Cytobacillus sp. IB215665: one gene and its partner. The protein of the gene in region 1 interacts with the protein of each later gene in a pairwise test. Links are inferred from orthologs where the notes say so. Each region holds a gene or a part of one and is shown in the gene's direction. Other genes may lie near its edges. The genes, in order: dnaN and yabA.

Region 1 (10,697 bases):
CACCTCCTGATTTGGAAACAAGAATAGCAATATTGCGTAAAAAAGCAAAGGCTGAAGGACTAGATATTCCTAATGAAGCTATGTTATATATCGCAAATCAAATCGATTCAAATATACGTGAGCTTGAAGGTGCACTTATACGTGTTGTAGCTTATTCGTCACTTATTAATAAAGATATTAACGCAGATTTAGCTGCTGAAGCTTTGAAGAATATTATTCCTAGTGCTAAACCGAAAGTAATAACAATACATGAAATCCAAAAAACTGTTGGTCAGCATTATAATGTGAAACTTGAAGACTTTAAGGCTAAAAAACGCACAAAATCAGTCGCTTTTCCTAGACAGATTGCTATGTATTTATCACGAGAATTAACCGACTTCTCACTACCAAAGATCGGCGAAGAATTCGGGGGAAGAGATCACACCACTGTTATTCATGCACATGAAAAAATTTCTAAATTAATTCAAACCGATTCACAATTACAAAAACAATTGAATGATATTAACTCTCACTTAAAAGCATAGTAGGTTTATACTTATTCTTAATACTGTGAATAACTTAACACATATTACACACAGTCTATCCACATGTGGATAGACTGTGTTTCCTTTGCTATAATTAGTTATCCACAATTCCACAGCCCCTACTATTACTTCTACTATTTTTTTAAAAGATTATATATATATTCAATTGTTAACTAGTTTATGACTAAAGGAGGACTTTATAATGAAATTTATAATTCAACGAGACTATTTATTACGCAGTGTACAAGATGTAATGAAAGCCGTTTCTTCTAGAACAACAATTCCAATATTAACGGGTATTAAAATAGTGGCAAATGAAAATGGAGTTACATTAACAGGAAGTGATTCTGATATTTCTATTGAATCATTTATTCCGCTTGAACACGAAGATTTAGAAGTTGTTGAACTGGTCAAAAGCGGAAGTGTTGTTTTACAAGCTCGTGTATTTAGTGAAATTGTTAAAAAGCTTCCTAAAGAAAGTGTAGAAATTGATGTACAAAACCACTTTTTGACTATTATTAGATCTGGAAAAGCAGAATTTAATTTAAACGGCTTAGATGCAGAAGAATATCCATTATTACCACAAATTGAAGAAAATGATGCTTTTCAAGTTCCGTCTGATTTAGTAAAACAATTAATTAGACATACAGTTTTTGCCGTGTCCACGTCAGAAACACGACCTTTATTGACAGGTGTAAACTTGAAAATAGAAAATAACGAATTGACCTGTATTGCAACAGATAGTCATCGACTTGCTTTACGCAAAGCGAGAATTGATTTGAATACGACAGATGTATCGTATAATATTGTTATTCCAGGAAAAAGTTTGAATGAATTAAATAAAATATTAGATGATTCAAATGATTTAGTTGATATCGTAATTACAGAAAACCAAGTGCTGTTTAAAACAAAACACATATTATTTTTCTCACGCTTGCTTGAAGGTAGTTATCCAGATACATCACGTTTAATTCCTGAGGAAAGTAATACTGAAATGAAAGTGTCTGCTAAAGAGTTTTTACAAGCCATTGATAGAGCTTCTTTACTTGCAAGAGAGGATAGAAATAATGTTGTAAAATTAACCATCTTAGAGGGTGGCGTTATTGAAATCTCTTCGAATTCACCGGAAATTGGTAAAGTTATTGAGGAAGTTCAAAGTCAATCTATTAGCGGTGAAGATTTAAAAATTTCCTTTAGTTCAAAATACATGCTGGATGCATTAAAAGTTTTGGGAGAGACAGATATTAATATTAATTTTACTGGAGCCATGAGACCATTTGTCATTCGTCCTCTTCACGACGATTCAATGCTACAGTTGATTTTACCTGTTCGCACATATTAATTCATGTACAAACATGTCAGAAACAACAATTTGAAACTAATATAACCTTGAATTGAATGGGGTATGATCACTAGTTGAAGATTAGTTCAGAAATAGACATGCACATCCTCAAACTGAATATAGCTCTGATAAATATATCTTTTTTTATCTTTGCAAACGGCTAGTTTGTCATTGATTGTTACTTTCCGTAATAAGAAATGAATATGTATAAATCAAGCGTTCATAGCATCTTTTCTCATTTATAATTTAATTAATTGCATATAATGATTTGTTGCTGTCCTAAATTAGTCCCAATAGCAACAAAGTTTACGACAAGAGCCTTGCAAAAAAGAAAGCTGCTAGTATGAGAAAAAACTAGTAGCTTTCTTTTCTATCCTCATTTTTTTTAGTACAATGAAGTGATAAGTAATTTTTGAAAGTAACATAATATGTTTACAATATAAACTAGCATAAAATTACATGAAAGAGAGCGATCATAATATGACAAAAATGATCACTATCTCAACTGATATTATTACATTAGGTCAGTTTTTAAAATTAGCAGATGTAATTCAAACAGGTGGGATGGCAAAGTGGTTCTTAAGTGAACATGAAGTATTTGTAAATGGACAAGCTGAAAACCGTAGAGGACGAAAACTTAAACAAGATGATGAAGTAGTTATTCCTGGATTCGGAACTTTTATTGTGAAAGTATAGTTGGTGGCCGACTTGTATATTGAAGAACTAGCACTGAAAAATTATCGGAATTATAAGAGTGTGCAAGTAACATTTGAAAACAAAGTTAACGTAATACTAGGTGAAAATGCTCAAGGAAAAACAAACGTTATGGAAGCTATTTTTGTCTTGGCGATGGTCAAATCACATCGAACGTCTAATGACAAGGATCTTATAAGATGGGATGAAGAATATGCTAAAATAGAAGGAAGGATTCACAAAAATAATGGTATCCTTCCTTTGCAGTTAGTTATATCGAAAAAAGGCAAGAAAGCGAAATATAACCATATTGAACAACAAAAATTAAGTCAATATGTCGGCAATATGAACATTGTCATGTTTGCCCCTGAAGATTTACATTTAGTAAAAGGTAGCCCGCAAGTGAGGCGGAGATTTATTAATATGGAGATCGGTCAAGTCTCACCTTTATATTTGCATGATTTAAATCAGTATCAAAAGATTTTACAACAGAGAAATCATTACTTAAAGAAGCTACAAATTAACAGGTCGAAAAGCGATCCGATGCTAGACGTTTTGACGGAGCAACTTGTTGAGGCTGCAGCTAAAATTTTAATAAAAAGATATGAATTTTTAGAGCTGTTACAGAAGTGGGCTGAACCAATTCACAGAGGTATTAGCCGAGGATTAGAAAGTTTACAAATTGATTATAAGCCTTCAGTTGATGTATCAGAAGATGTTAGTTTGTCAAAAATGGTAAAATCATTAACGGAAAAGTTTGTTAAAATAAAAGAGAAGGAAATTGAGCGTGGGATGACTCTTGCTGGTCCGCATCGTGATGATTTAACTTTTTATGTCAATGGTAAAGATGTTCAAACATTTGGATCACAAGGACAACAAAGAACAACAGCTCTCTCACTGAAATTAGCAGAAATTGAATTGATTTATGCTGAGACAGGAGAATATCCAATTCTATTGCTAGATGATGTTTTATCAGAATTAGATGATTATAGACAATCTCACTTATTAAATACAATAAAAGGAAAAGTGCAAACATTTGTTACGACAACAAGTGTAGATGGGCTTGATCATAGTACATTAGATGAAGCCTCTACTTACCAAGTTGTGTCAGGAGAACTGACAAAACTATCATGAGGTGATGTCATGTTCATTCATTTAGGAGAAGACTTGATTATTAGAAATAGTGATATAATCGCTATTTTGGATCGGCAGTTACTCACATCCTCTCCAATTATTGTAGAGTTTATAAAAGCACACAAGAGTGACACTGTTCAACTCTCTGGTGAAACAAAATCAGTCGTAGTGACTCTTGATAAAGTTTATTTTTCACCTCTATCATCGAATACGCTGAAGAAAAGAGCACAAATGGGTTCAGAGCTAGATTCAATTTTATTCTAAATATAAGCAAATTATGATGTGAATTCCAGGATACGTGCTACTGCGAGTGAAATATGGAATAAAGACTATCTTTACACTAAAAGTGTGGGATTTGTCAGATATCATTGTTCTCTATAGTAATTTTATTAATAGCATTTTTGAACGAGTTCACTGAAAGTGCAGGTGGTTTAAGTGACAATGGAGCAAAAAGAAGTAGATCAACAATCTTATGATGAAAATCAAATACAAGTCCTAGAAGGACTAGAGGCTGTAAGAAAACGCCCAGGAATGTATATTGGTTCCACAAGTGGTAAAGGGCTGCATCATCTTGTGTGGGAAATTGTCGATAATAGTATAGATGAGGCATTGGCTGGATTTTGTGATGAGATCAACGTAATTATTGAAAAGGATAATAGTATTACTGTTAAGGATAATGGACGTGGAATTCCTGTTGGTATTCATGAGAAAATGGGACGACCAGCTGTTGAGGTTATTATGACAGTACTTCATGCAGGTGGAAAATTTGATGGTGGAGGCTATAAAGTCTCTGGTGGACTTCACGGTGTTGGAGCCTCAGTTGTAAATGCACTTTCTACTCACCTAGAAGTATTTGTTCACCTGAATGGAGAAATTCACTATCAAAAATATGAACGTGGCGTTCCGTGTGCGGATTTAAAAGTCATCGGTGAGACAGATATAACTGGAACGATCACCCATTTTAAGCCTGATAGTGAAATATTTACTGAGACGTTAGAGTATGAATATGATATTCTTGCAAACCGTCTTCGTGAATTAGCCTTTTTAAATCGTGGCATCAAGATTACGATTGAGGATAAAAGAGTCGGAGATAAAAGTAATGAATACTACTATGAGGGTGGAATCATTTCGTATGTTGAACATTTAAACAGAACGAAAGAAGTTATTCATGATGAACCGATCTTTGTAGAAGGAGAAAAAGAAGGAATTTCAGTAGAAGTTGCCTTGCAATATAACGACAGTTATGTGAGTAATATATACTCGTTTGCCAACAATATAAACACGCACGAAGGTGGTACTCACGAATCAGGTTTTAAAACAGCGTTAACGAGAATCATTAATGACTATGCTAGAAAGCATAATATATTTAAAGAGAATGACTCAAATCTTACCGGTGATGATGTTCGGGAAGGTTTAACTGCGATCGTATCAATTAAACATCCTGACCCACAATTTGAAGGACAAACGAAAACAAAATTAGGGAATAGTGAAGCGAGAACAATAACTGACTCTCTTTTTTCTGATAAATTGGAAAAATTTCTCCTTGAAAATCCTATAGTAGCAAAGAAGATAGTAGAAAAAGGAGTTACTGCATCAAGAGCAAGACTTGCAGCAAAAAAAGCGAGGGAATTAACACGTAGAAAAAATGCACTCGAAATTTCGAATTTGCCAGGAAAACTTGCTGATTGCTCATCAAAAGATCCATCAATAAGTGAATTATACGTAGTTGAGGGTGATTCAGCGGGAGGGTCTGCAAAACAAGGTCGAGATCGTCATTTCCAAGCTATCCTTCCATTACGTGGAAAAATTATAAATGTAGAAAAAGCTAGATTAGATAAAATATTATCTAATAATGAAGTAAGGACAATTATTACTGCATTAGGCACTGGCATTGGGGAAGACTTTGATATTTCAAAAGCTCGCTATCATAAAATTGTCATTATGACAGATGCTGATGTAGACGGAGCGCATATACGTACTTTATTATTAACTTTCTTTTATAGATATATGAGACAAATTATTGAGTCGGGTTATGTATATATTGCACAACCACCTCTTTATAAAGTTAGTCAAGGTAAGAGAGTAGAGTATGCTTATAATGAGCGTCAATTAACTGGAATATTAGAAGAATTAACTGGAAACTCCAAACCAGGAATTCAACGTTATAAAGGTTTAGGTGAAATGAACCCAGAACAGCTTTGGGAAACTACTATGGATCCTAATACACGCACGTTACTGCAGGTCAATCTTCAAGATGCGATTGATGCTGATGAGACATTTGAAATATTAATGGGTGATAAAGTAGAACCAAGACGCAACTTTATTGAAGAGAATGCACAATACGTTAAGAATTTAGATATTTAATATGAGTTATGCTATTTAACTGGATATAAAACGGGGTTTCGGAATTAACGAGCATTGATTTTCCGGGACCCTTTTTATGTTGGTCGTATGCGCATTTACGAATTGTTTTTCGAAATATGAGCTAAATACGAATAATTAACCTTCATGGGATATTTTCTTCTGCAAAACGATGTCAAATGTATTAATACCCTTTTGACTATGCTAATTTGGTGACAATAGTGACAAACTTCTAGACAAAAGCCTATTAAAAATAAAATCAAATATAAGATAGGTGTATGTGCTGCAATTGATCATATTAGAAATTAAGTATGTATTGTTTTAAATTGAATTGGTTAGTGAAATACTCTTATATTAAGTAGCTTTAAATCATAAAAATCTATATAATAGATATGTTATAGAAAATTATATATATTCGTATTTAGTCTTGTTATATCGAGGCTTTGTAATAGCGCTGTTACTATAAATTGGTGTTCTTATGTCTAAAAGAAAAGCTTAGCAACAATTTTTTTGAATAGAGTCAAAAAAACCACATTTTAATAGTTTCTACTGTTAAATCAGGAGGTGGTTTTCATATTAAGAAAAAAAATGATTTTTATTATGGCCATTTTTGTTGTACTTATCGGATGTTCGCCTAGTCAATCAAATAATGATAGTAAAGGCACTGAGCAAAGAGAAATTGAGCTAACTATTTCCGCAGCTGCAAGTCTTCGAAATGCTCTATCAGAATTAAAATCACTCTTTGAACAAGGGAACAAAAATATTAAGATTGCTTATAATTTTGGCTCATCTGGAGCGTTACAGCAACAAATTACACAAGGCGCTCCTGTAGATATGTATTTTTCTGCTGCCAAGGATAAGTACGATTACTTAGTTGATGAAGGTATGATTGCACAAGGAGTAAATTTGTTAACAAATGAACTTGTCCTTATTGCACCGAAAGAGCATGGAACAAACATTAGTAATTTTGAAGACCTTACTAGTCCTAAAATTTCTCAACTTGCAATCGGTATTCCTGAATCAGTACCAGCGGGGAAATATGCAAAGGAAGCACTACTACATATGGATTTATGGGAAGAAGTAGAAGAAAAGCTTATATTGTCTAAGGATGTTCGACAAGTATTAACATATGTGGAAACAGGTAATGTTGATGCAGGAATGGTGTATAAAACAGATGCATTAATTTCTTCCGACATAGAAATCGTAGATGTTACTCATAAATCAAATCATTCATCTATTATTTATCCAGTAGGAATTATAAAAGATACGAAAAATATTCATGAAGTAGAACAATTTTTTGAATTTTTACAGAGTGAACAAGCTTTAACTGTTTTTGAAAAATTCGGATTTAAACCTTTGGAATAAGGAGTCAATCATGGCGGTAGAGTTTTGGTCTCCAGTACAAAAATCAATTGAAATTGCTTGTGTCTCAGGTTTAATTGTTCTCATAATTGGCTTAATTATGGGACGTATGATGTCGAAAAAAAACTTTAAGGGGAAAGTCATTTTTGAAACAATCTTAATGCTTCCTCTCGTTCTTCCACCATCGGTAGTTGGTTTTTTACTCATTGTAATATTTGGAAAAAACAGTCCGGTTGGCAAAGGAATTGAAACAATTTTTAATCAATCTATTATTTTTACGTGGTGGGCAGCCGTTATAGCAGCTGTTGTCGTTTCTTTCCCGCTCATGTATCAATCAGTAAAGACTGGCTTTTCTTCCATTGATTTTGGTATTGAAGAAGCTGCCCGAATAGATGGTGCAAATGAGTGGAAAGTATTTATTTTTGTCTCCATTCCACTTGCATTTAAATCTATCGTATCTGGTGCAGTATTAAGCTTCGCTAGAGCTCTAGGTGAATTTGGCGCAACACTCATGTTTGCTGGTAATATCCCTGGAAAAACACAAACAACATCGACAGCTATTTATGTTGCAATAGATTCAGGTAATTTAGAAACTGCTTGGTTATGGGTGTTAATGATGGTTATCGTGTCATTTATTATGTTAATAGCAGTTCAGTATATTAGATGATATTATTATTTGAGTTATATAGAGTGTGTATATTTGGATAAAATAGTTATTAGTATGCGCAATGTAATGACATTTATATGTGCTACTAAAAAAGTATGTTATGATTATTAAATAATAAAATTGCAACCACCCTCGTAGGAGGTAAATTCACATGTCTGAAAATCAAAGCTCTCGTATAAAAGAAGTAAATATTAGTCAGGAAATGCGTTCCTCATTTTTGGATTATGCAATGAGTGTCATAGTATCAAGGGCGTTACCTGATGTTAGGGACGGACTAAAACCAGTTCATCGACGTATATTATATGCAATGAATGATCAAGGGATGACTGCAGATAAGCCATACAAAAAATCAGCACGTATCGTTGGAGATGTTATTGGTAAATATCATCCTCATGGAGATTCAGCTGTGTACGATACAATGGTTCGTATGGCGCAGGATTTTAACTATCGCTATATGCTCGTTGATGGCCATGGGAATTTTGGTTCTGTTGACGGTGATGCAGCAGCAGCGATGCGTTATACAGAATCACGAATGGCAAAAATATCAATGGAGTTACTTCGTGATATTAATAAAGATACGATAGACTACCAAGATAACTATGATGGATCTGAAAAAGAACCGATTGTTCTACCATCTCGTTTTCCTAACTTATTAGTGAATGGAGCAGCAGGTATAGCTGTAGGTATGGCTACAAACATACCACCACATCAGTTAGGAGAAGTCATTGATGGCGTCTTGGCGCTAAGTAAGGATTCTGATATTAGCGTTGCTGAGTTAATGGAAATAATACATGGCCCGGATTTTCCAACGGGAGGAATCATTCTCGGTCGGAGTGGTATTAGAAAAGCATATGAAACAGGTCGTGGATCAATTACAATTCGCGGTAAAGTTGTCATTGAAGAAAAAAATGGTGGAAAAGAAGTTATTGTCGTTAACGAACTACCTTACCAAGTGAATAAAGCAAAGTTAATAGAAAAAATTGCAGAACTTGTACGCGACAAAAAAATAGATGGCATAACAGATTTACGTGATGAGTCAGATCGTAATGGAATGAGAATAGTCATCGAAGTTCGTAAAGATGCAAATGCAAATGTGCTATTAAATAACTTATATAAACAAACTGCTTTACAAACTAGTTTTGGTATTAATATGTTGGCATTAGTAGATGGACAACCTAAAGTATTAAATTTAAAGCAGTGTTTATATCATTATCTGGAACATCAAAAAGTTGTTATTCGTAGAAGAACAGAGTTTGAGCTTCGTAAGGCTGAAGCACGCGCTCATATTTTAGAAGGACTACGTATTGCTTTAGATCATTTAGATGAAGTTATTGCGCTTATTCGTAGTTCACAGACAACAGAAATTGCACGGGAAGGGTTAATGAATCAATTCTCGTTATCTGAAAAGCAAGCACAAGCTATATTAGATATGCGCTTGCAAAGATTGACAGGCTTAGAGCGTGAGAAAATTGAAGAGGAGTTTCAAAACCTTCTACAATTAATTGCAGAACTAAAAGAAATTTTGGCAAATGAAGAAAAAATCTTGCAAATTATTAGAGAAGAATTAGCAGAAGTGAAAGAAAGATTTAATGATGAGCGACGTACTGAAATTGCAACTGGTGGGTTCGATTCGATAGAAGATGAAGATTTAATTCCCCAGGAAAACATTGTTATTACCTTAACACACAATGGCTATATTAAACGCCTTCCAGCATCAACTTATCGTAGCCAAAAACGTGGAGGTCGTGGTATCCAAGGAATGGGGACAAATGAGGATGACTTTGTTGAGCATTTATTAACTACATCCACACATGATACAATTCTATATTTTACAAACAAAGGAAAAGTGTATCGTAAAAAGGGATATGAAATCCCTGAGCTAGGCAGAACAGCAAAAGGGATTCCGATCATTAACTTATTAGAGATTGATAAGGATGAGGAGATAAATGCTATTATTCCTGTCACTGAATTTGGAGATGATATGTACTTGTTCTTTACTACGAAACAAGGGATATCAAAACGCTCACCTTTGTCATCTTTCTCAAATATCCGTAATAATGGGTTAATTGCACTCAATTTAAAAGAAGATGATGAGCTAATTTCTGTTAAGCTGACAGATGGAACGAAAAATATTATTATTGGCACCAAAAATGGTATCCTTATCCGTTTTATTGAGACAGATGTACGATCTATGGGAAGAACTGCGACTGGTGTTAAAGGGATTGCGATTGAAGATGATGATGAAGTTGTAGGTATGGACATTTTAGAAGATGACTCAGATGTTCTCATCGTCACAAAGAAAGGTTATGGTAAGCGAACGCCAGCGATAGAATATCGCAGTCAAAGTCGTGGGGGAAAAGGTTTAAAAACGTGTAATATTACTGATAAAAATGGAACTGTTGTAGCGGTTAAAGCTGTGTCTGGCACTGAGGATATTATGATTATTACAGCTGGCGGAGTACTTATTCGCATGGATGTGGGTGACATATCACAGATGGGCAGAAACACTCAAGGTGTTAGACTTATTCGTCTTGATGAATCTGATGAAAATGAATTTGTAGCAACAGTTGCTAAAGTACAAAAAGAAGTTGAAGATGAAGATGATGGAGAAGAT
Region 2 (4,724 bases), on another replicon or contig:
GTCATCCAAAAAGTTATATATTATTGAACATGCTGATCGGATGACGACAAATGCTGCTAACAGTCTATTGAAATTTTTAGAGGAGCCTGATTCTGATACAATAGCTATTCTCCTTACAGAAAATATACAAAAAATGTTAAATACTATTATTTCTCGTTGTCAAGTGTTATCTTTTCAACCAATTGCTTCAATTGTTATGAAAGATTTCCTACTAGACAAAGGGGCTCCACCCCATTTAGCTGCACTTGTGGCTCAATTGACCAATAATTTTGAAGAAGCAACAGAATTATGTCAAGATGATTGGTTTGCGCAATCAAGGATGATAGTGATACAATTATATGAAATGCTAAATATGAATTATGCTAAAGCTTTATTATATATTCAAGAGAAGTGGCTCTCTCATTTCAATGATAAAGACAAGCTTGATAGTAGTTTAGACTTATTATTACTTTTGTTAAAAGATTTACTATATATTCAGTTAGGTGAAAATGAATACGTTGTGTATACTGACCAATTAGAAAAATTAAATCAATATGCCCTTCATATTTCTCAAAATCATATTGCTGAACAAATGTCAGCAATTTTAGAGGCCAAAAGTCGTTTACACACCAACATGAATCCACATTTATTAATGGAGCAACTTGTATTGAATTTGCAGGAGGGATTTTAATTTGTATGATGTAGTTGGTGTACGTTTTAAAAAAGCTGGGAAAATTTATTATTTTGATCCAGGGGAATTTAAAATAGATGATGGAGAATTTGTTATAGTAGAAACAGTACGTGGAATTGAATTCGGCAAGGTAGTTATAAATAAAAAACAAGTTGATGAGAGCGACATAGTTCTTCCATTAAGAAAAGTTATTAGAATTGCTGAATCAAAAGATAAACTTATTGTTGAAGAGAATAAACAGGCTGCACAAGAAGCATATGAAGTATGCATCGAAAAGGTTAATCAACATGGCTTGGAGATGAAATTAGTAGATGTAGAGTATACCTTTGACCGAAATAAGGTGATTTTCTACTTCACAGCAGATGGCCGCGTTGATTTTAGAGAACTAGTGAAAGATCTTGCAGCTATTTTTCGAACAAGAATTGAATTGCGTCAAATTGGTGTTCGTGATGAAGCCAAAATGTTAGGTGGTATAGGTCCGTGTGGAAGAATGCTCTGTTGTTCGACATTTTTAGGGGACTTTGAGCCAGTCTCTATAAAAATGGCAAAAGACCAAAACCTCTCTTTAAATCCTACTAAAATATCTGGTCTATGTGGCCGGTTGATGTGTTGCTTAAAGTATGAAAATGATGAATACGAATCTGCTAAACAACTGCTACCTGATATTGGGGAGAAGATCGTAACACCTAATGGAGCAGGCCGTGTAGTTGGATTGAATATATTAGAACGTGTATTACAAGTCGAATTAAACGATAGAGAACGAGTAATTGAATACACATTGGATGAACTAATGAACGAGGGAGCTGTATCAATTCAAGCCACAGATTAATGAGGTGGATTTTGTGGATAAAAAAGAGATTTTCCATTCAGTAAGCAGTATGGAGGAGCAAATAGGGCATTTATATCGTCAACTGGGAGAGCTCAAAGATCATCTTGCACAATTATTGGAAGAAAATCACCATTTAATAATTGAGAATGAGCATCTTAGACGTAGATTAGAGCAAACCTCAGAAGAGCCAAAAAAATTAAAGAAGAACAAATCTAATAACAAAAGGAAACAAAATAAGCAAGTTGATATTGGGGAGGGTTATGATAATTTAGCCCGTTTATATCAAGAAGGCTTTCATATATGTAATGTTCACTATGGTAGTGTTCGTGCAGAAGGAGATTGCTTGTTTTGTTTATCATTTTTAAATAAAAAATAATGTATAGTCTTCCACTTTGGAAGACTATTTTTACTAGGAATTTTAATAAAGAAGTGTTGAACATTTAATTAGGCACTTTTCACTTAAATTTGAGTGACAGAAGTGTATTATATGCTAAGAAAAGGTGCCGAATGTGTTTAGTCTTAATAAAGACAACATTGTTGTTAACAAAAAGGAGTGTCTATGATGGTTAAGCTTATAGGGGATGAGCGATTAGATCATTTACTTGGTGAAAATATGCGAATTATTCAGAGCCCATCGATGTTCGCCTTTTCACTAGATACAGTTTTATTAGCTAAATTTGTTTATGTACCAATTCAAAAGGGTAATTTAATTGATTTATGCTCTGGAAATGGCGTTATTCCACTATTACTTAGTAAAAGGACAAAAGGGCATATTACAGGAGTCGAAATCCAAGAAAAAATTTATCAGATGGCTGAGAGAACAATTGCATTTAATAAGCTAAATAGCCGAATAAAATTTATTCATGGCGATATAAAAGATATGCCCACATTATTAGGGCAAGAAAAGTTTGATATTGTTACTTGTAATCCACCTTATTTTCCAACACCTAGTAATGAAGAAATTAATAAAAATGAACATTTAGCTATTGCTAGACATGAAATTTATTGTACGCTAGAGGATACAATTAGAGTAAGTAGTATGCTACTTAAACAGGGAGGGAAAGCGGCATTTGTGCATCGACCAGGTCGTCTTATTGACATGATTACTTTAATGAGAAATTATCGTTTAGAGCCAAAAAGATTACAATTCGTTTATCCCCGACATGGAAGAGAAGCAAATACCCTATTAATTGAAGCGACCAAAGATGGAAGCCCAGATTTGAAGTTATTACCCCCGCTAGTAGTATATAATGAACACAATGAATATACTGACGATGTGAGGAACATTCTATATGGAAAGTAAACAGCATTTCTTATATGTGTTAGAATGCAGTGATGGAAGCTATTATGCTGGTTATACAAATGACCTTAAGAAACGCATAAGAACCCATAATGAGGGCAAAGGGGCAAAGTATACGAGAGGACGTATTCCCGTATCATTACTGTTTGCCAAATCGTATGCTACAAAAAGTGAAGCACTTCGGGCAGAATGGGATTTCAAGCAACTTAAAACACGACAGAAGAAAGAGCAATTTATAGCAAAGGAGAACAAGCTAAAGTATGTGGCAACAAAACAGCTTTCAAAATGAAGATATAAAAGGATGCTTATATCTTGTTCCAACACCTATCGGTAATTTAGAAGATATGACATATAGAGCAATACGTATACTTAAAGAGTCAGACATTATAGCAGCAGAAGATACAAGACAAACGAAAAAGCTATTGAATTACTTTCAAATATCAAATGCAGTCATGAGTTATCATGAGCATAATAAAGACACGAGTGGCGAAAAAATAATAAACCTGCTTAAATCAGGAAAAAAGGTAGCATTAGTTAGTGATGCAGGGATGCCGACAATTTCTGACCCAGGTTTTGAAATTGTTGTTGCAGCATTAAAAGAGCAGTACAAGGTGATTCCATTGCCAGGTGCAAATGCAGCATTAACATCGTTAATTGCTTCTGGAATAAAAACACAACCTTTTTATTTCTACGGCTTTTTACCTCGTCACAAAAAAGAAAAACGTAAACAATTGGAGCTTTGTAACCAAGTACAAGAAACGATGATATTTTATGAATCACCGCATAGGTTGCAAGAGACGTTAAAAATAATGTTAGAACAATTAGGTGATCGCCCTGCAGTCCTTTCTAGAGAGCTGACAAAAAAGTATGAAGAATTTATTAGGGGAACGATACAAGATCTATTTCAATGGTCACAGCAATCGAATGTGCGTGGTGAGTTTTGTATTATAGTAGAAGGAAGTAGTAAAGAAAGTCAAATGGAAAATCAGTGGTGGGAAGAATTAACTGTTGTAGAGCATATCGATTATTATATAAATAAACAATCGTACACTTCAAAGGATGCGATAAAAAAAGTAGCAAAAGATAGAGATATGGTAAAAAGAGAAGTTTATCAACAATACCATATAAGGTAGAATACAAATTAACATCCTTTTTCCTAGGAAATAAAAGGATGTTTCACATTAGTTGTTTCTTTTCGCAATAAGAGTTAAACGCGAATATTACTAATGTTTTGGACATCTTTTCTTCTCTAAAGACTATAAAAGTCATATAATACACTACAATAGTTTCTCAAATTAAAGTAAAAATAACAAAGTTTATGAAAAATAGCCAAACAAAAAGAAAAAAGCGCCTTCTAGACATTCCGTATAATGGGGATGCAAGGCGCTTATTTTTATGATAACTTCATTATTTTACTAGGTTTGATTTTATTTCATCTATTAGCTTTTCTGCACCTTCAGGACTTAGAATAATTTTACCCTCGGCAAGAGTAAAGTTATCATCAGATACTTCCCCTGTTACTTGACAAGTCATATTAGGCTTGTACTTTTTCAAAATAATTCTATCATCATCAACGTAGATTTCTAGTGCATCCTTTTCTGCAATTCCTAGTGTACGTCGAAGTTCGATCGGTATTACTACACGACCTAACTCATCAACCTTACGAACTATACCTGTAGATTTCATAATAAATACTCCTCTCACTAATACAAAAATTTTATTATCTCTTAAATTCGTCATTATTCGACAAATAATTATTTTCTTAATAATACCAGTGTTTCCCATGCTAGTCAATAAATTTAATTGAAATATATGTAGTGTTTTTAAAAAAATGGTATTATATATAGAGATAACTATTGTTTTAATAGGATTTAAGTTAAAATGCTATAATATCACTAAATGGTAAATATTTTGAAAATAATCCA

Evidence for each region.
Region 2: the proteins of dnaN (region 1) and yabA interact in binary tests that used the Bacillus subtilis proteins (3 or more experiments, as listed by UniProt). The link is inferred for Cytobacillus sp. IB215665 from one-to-one orthologs.

What each region holds. Positions count from the first base shown.
Region 1 is NZ_JAXBME010000001.1:1,977-12,673, reverse strand. Bases 1-2,796 are described here. They hold dnaN (DNA polymerase III subunit beta), read left to right. Parts: upstream 1-726; coding sequence 727-1,866; downstream 1,867-2,796. Other genes in these bases: recF (DNA replication/repair protein RecF), read left to right, coding at 2,575-2,796; yaaA (S4 domain-containing protein YaaA), read left to right, coding at 2,347-2,562; dnaA (chromosomal replication initiator protein DnaA), read left to right, coding at 1-524. In the rest of the region: more of recF, read left to right, coding at 2,797-3,693; extracellular matrix regulator RemB, read left to right, coding at 3,703-3,957; gyrB (DNA topoisomerase (ATP-hydrolyzing) subunit B), read left to right, coding at 4,135-6,057; modA (molybdate ABC transporter substrate-binding protein), read left to right, coding at 6,655-7,419; modB (molybdate ABC transporter permease subunit), read left to right, coding at 7,430-8,083; gyrA (DNA gyrase subunit A), read left to right, coding at 8,235-10,697. UniProt on the Bacillus subtilis protein: Confers DNA tethering and processivity to DNA polymerases and other proteins. Acts as a clamp, forming a ring around DNA (a reaction catalyzed by the clamp-loading complex) which diffuses in an ATP-independent manner freely and bidirectionally along dsDNA.
Region 2 is NZ_JAXBME010000024.1:4,150-8,873, forward strand. Bases 330-3,193 are described here. They hold yabA (DNA replication initiation control protein YabA), read left to right. Parts: upstream 330-1,512; coding sequence 1,513-1,875; downstream 1,876-3,193. Other genes in these bases: holB (DNA polymerase III subunit delta'), read left to right, coding at 330-670; SLH52_RS20790 (stage 0 sporulation family protein), read left to right, coding at 672-1,499; SLH52_RS20800 (tRNA1(Val) (adenine(37)-N6)-methyltransferase), read left to right, coding at 2,062-2,802; SLH52_RS20805 (GIY-YIG nuclease family protein), read left to right, coding at 2,792-3,088; rsmI (16S rRNA (cytidine(1402)-2'-O)-methyltransferase), read left to right, coding at 3,060-3,193. Also shown: more of holB, read left to right, coding at 1-329; more of rsmI, read left to right, coding at 3,194-3,932; SLH52_RS20815 (AbrB/MazE/SpoVT family DNA-binding domain-containing protein), read right to left, coding at 4,207-4,485. UniProt on the Bacillus subtilis protein: Involved in control of chromosome replication initiation. Inhibits the cooperative binding of DnaA to the oriC region. Thus negatively regulating initiation of chromosome replication.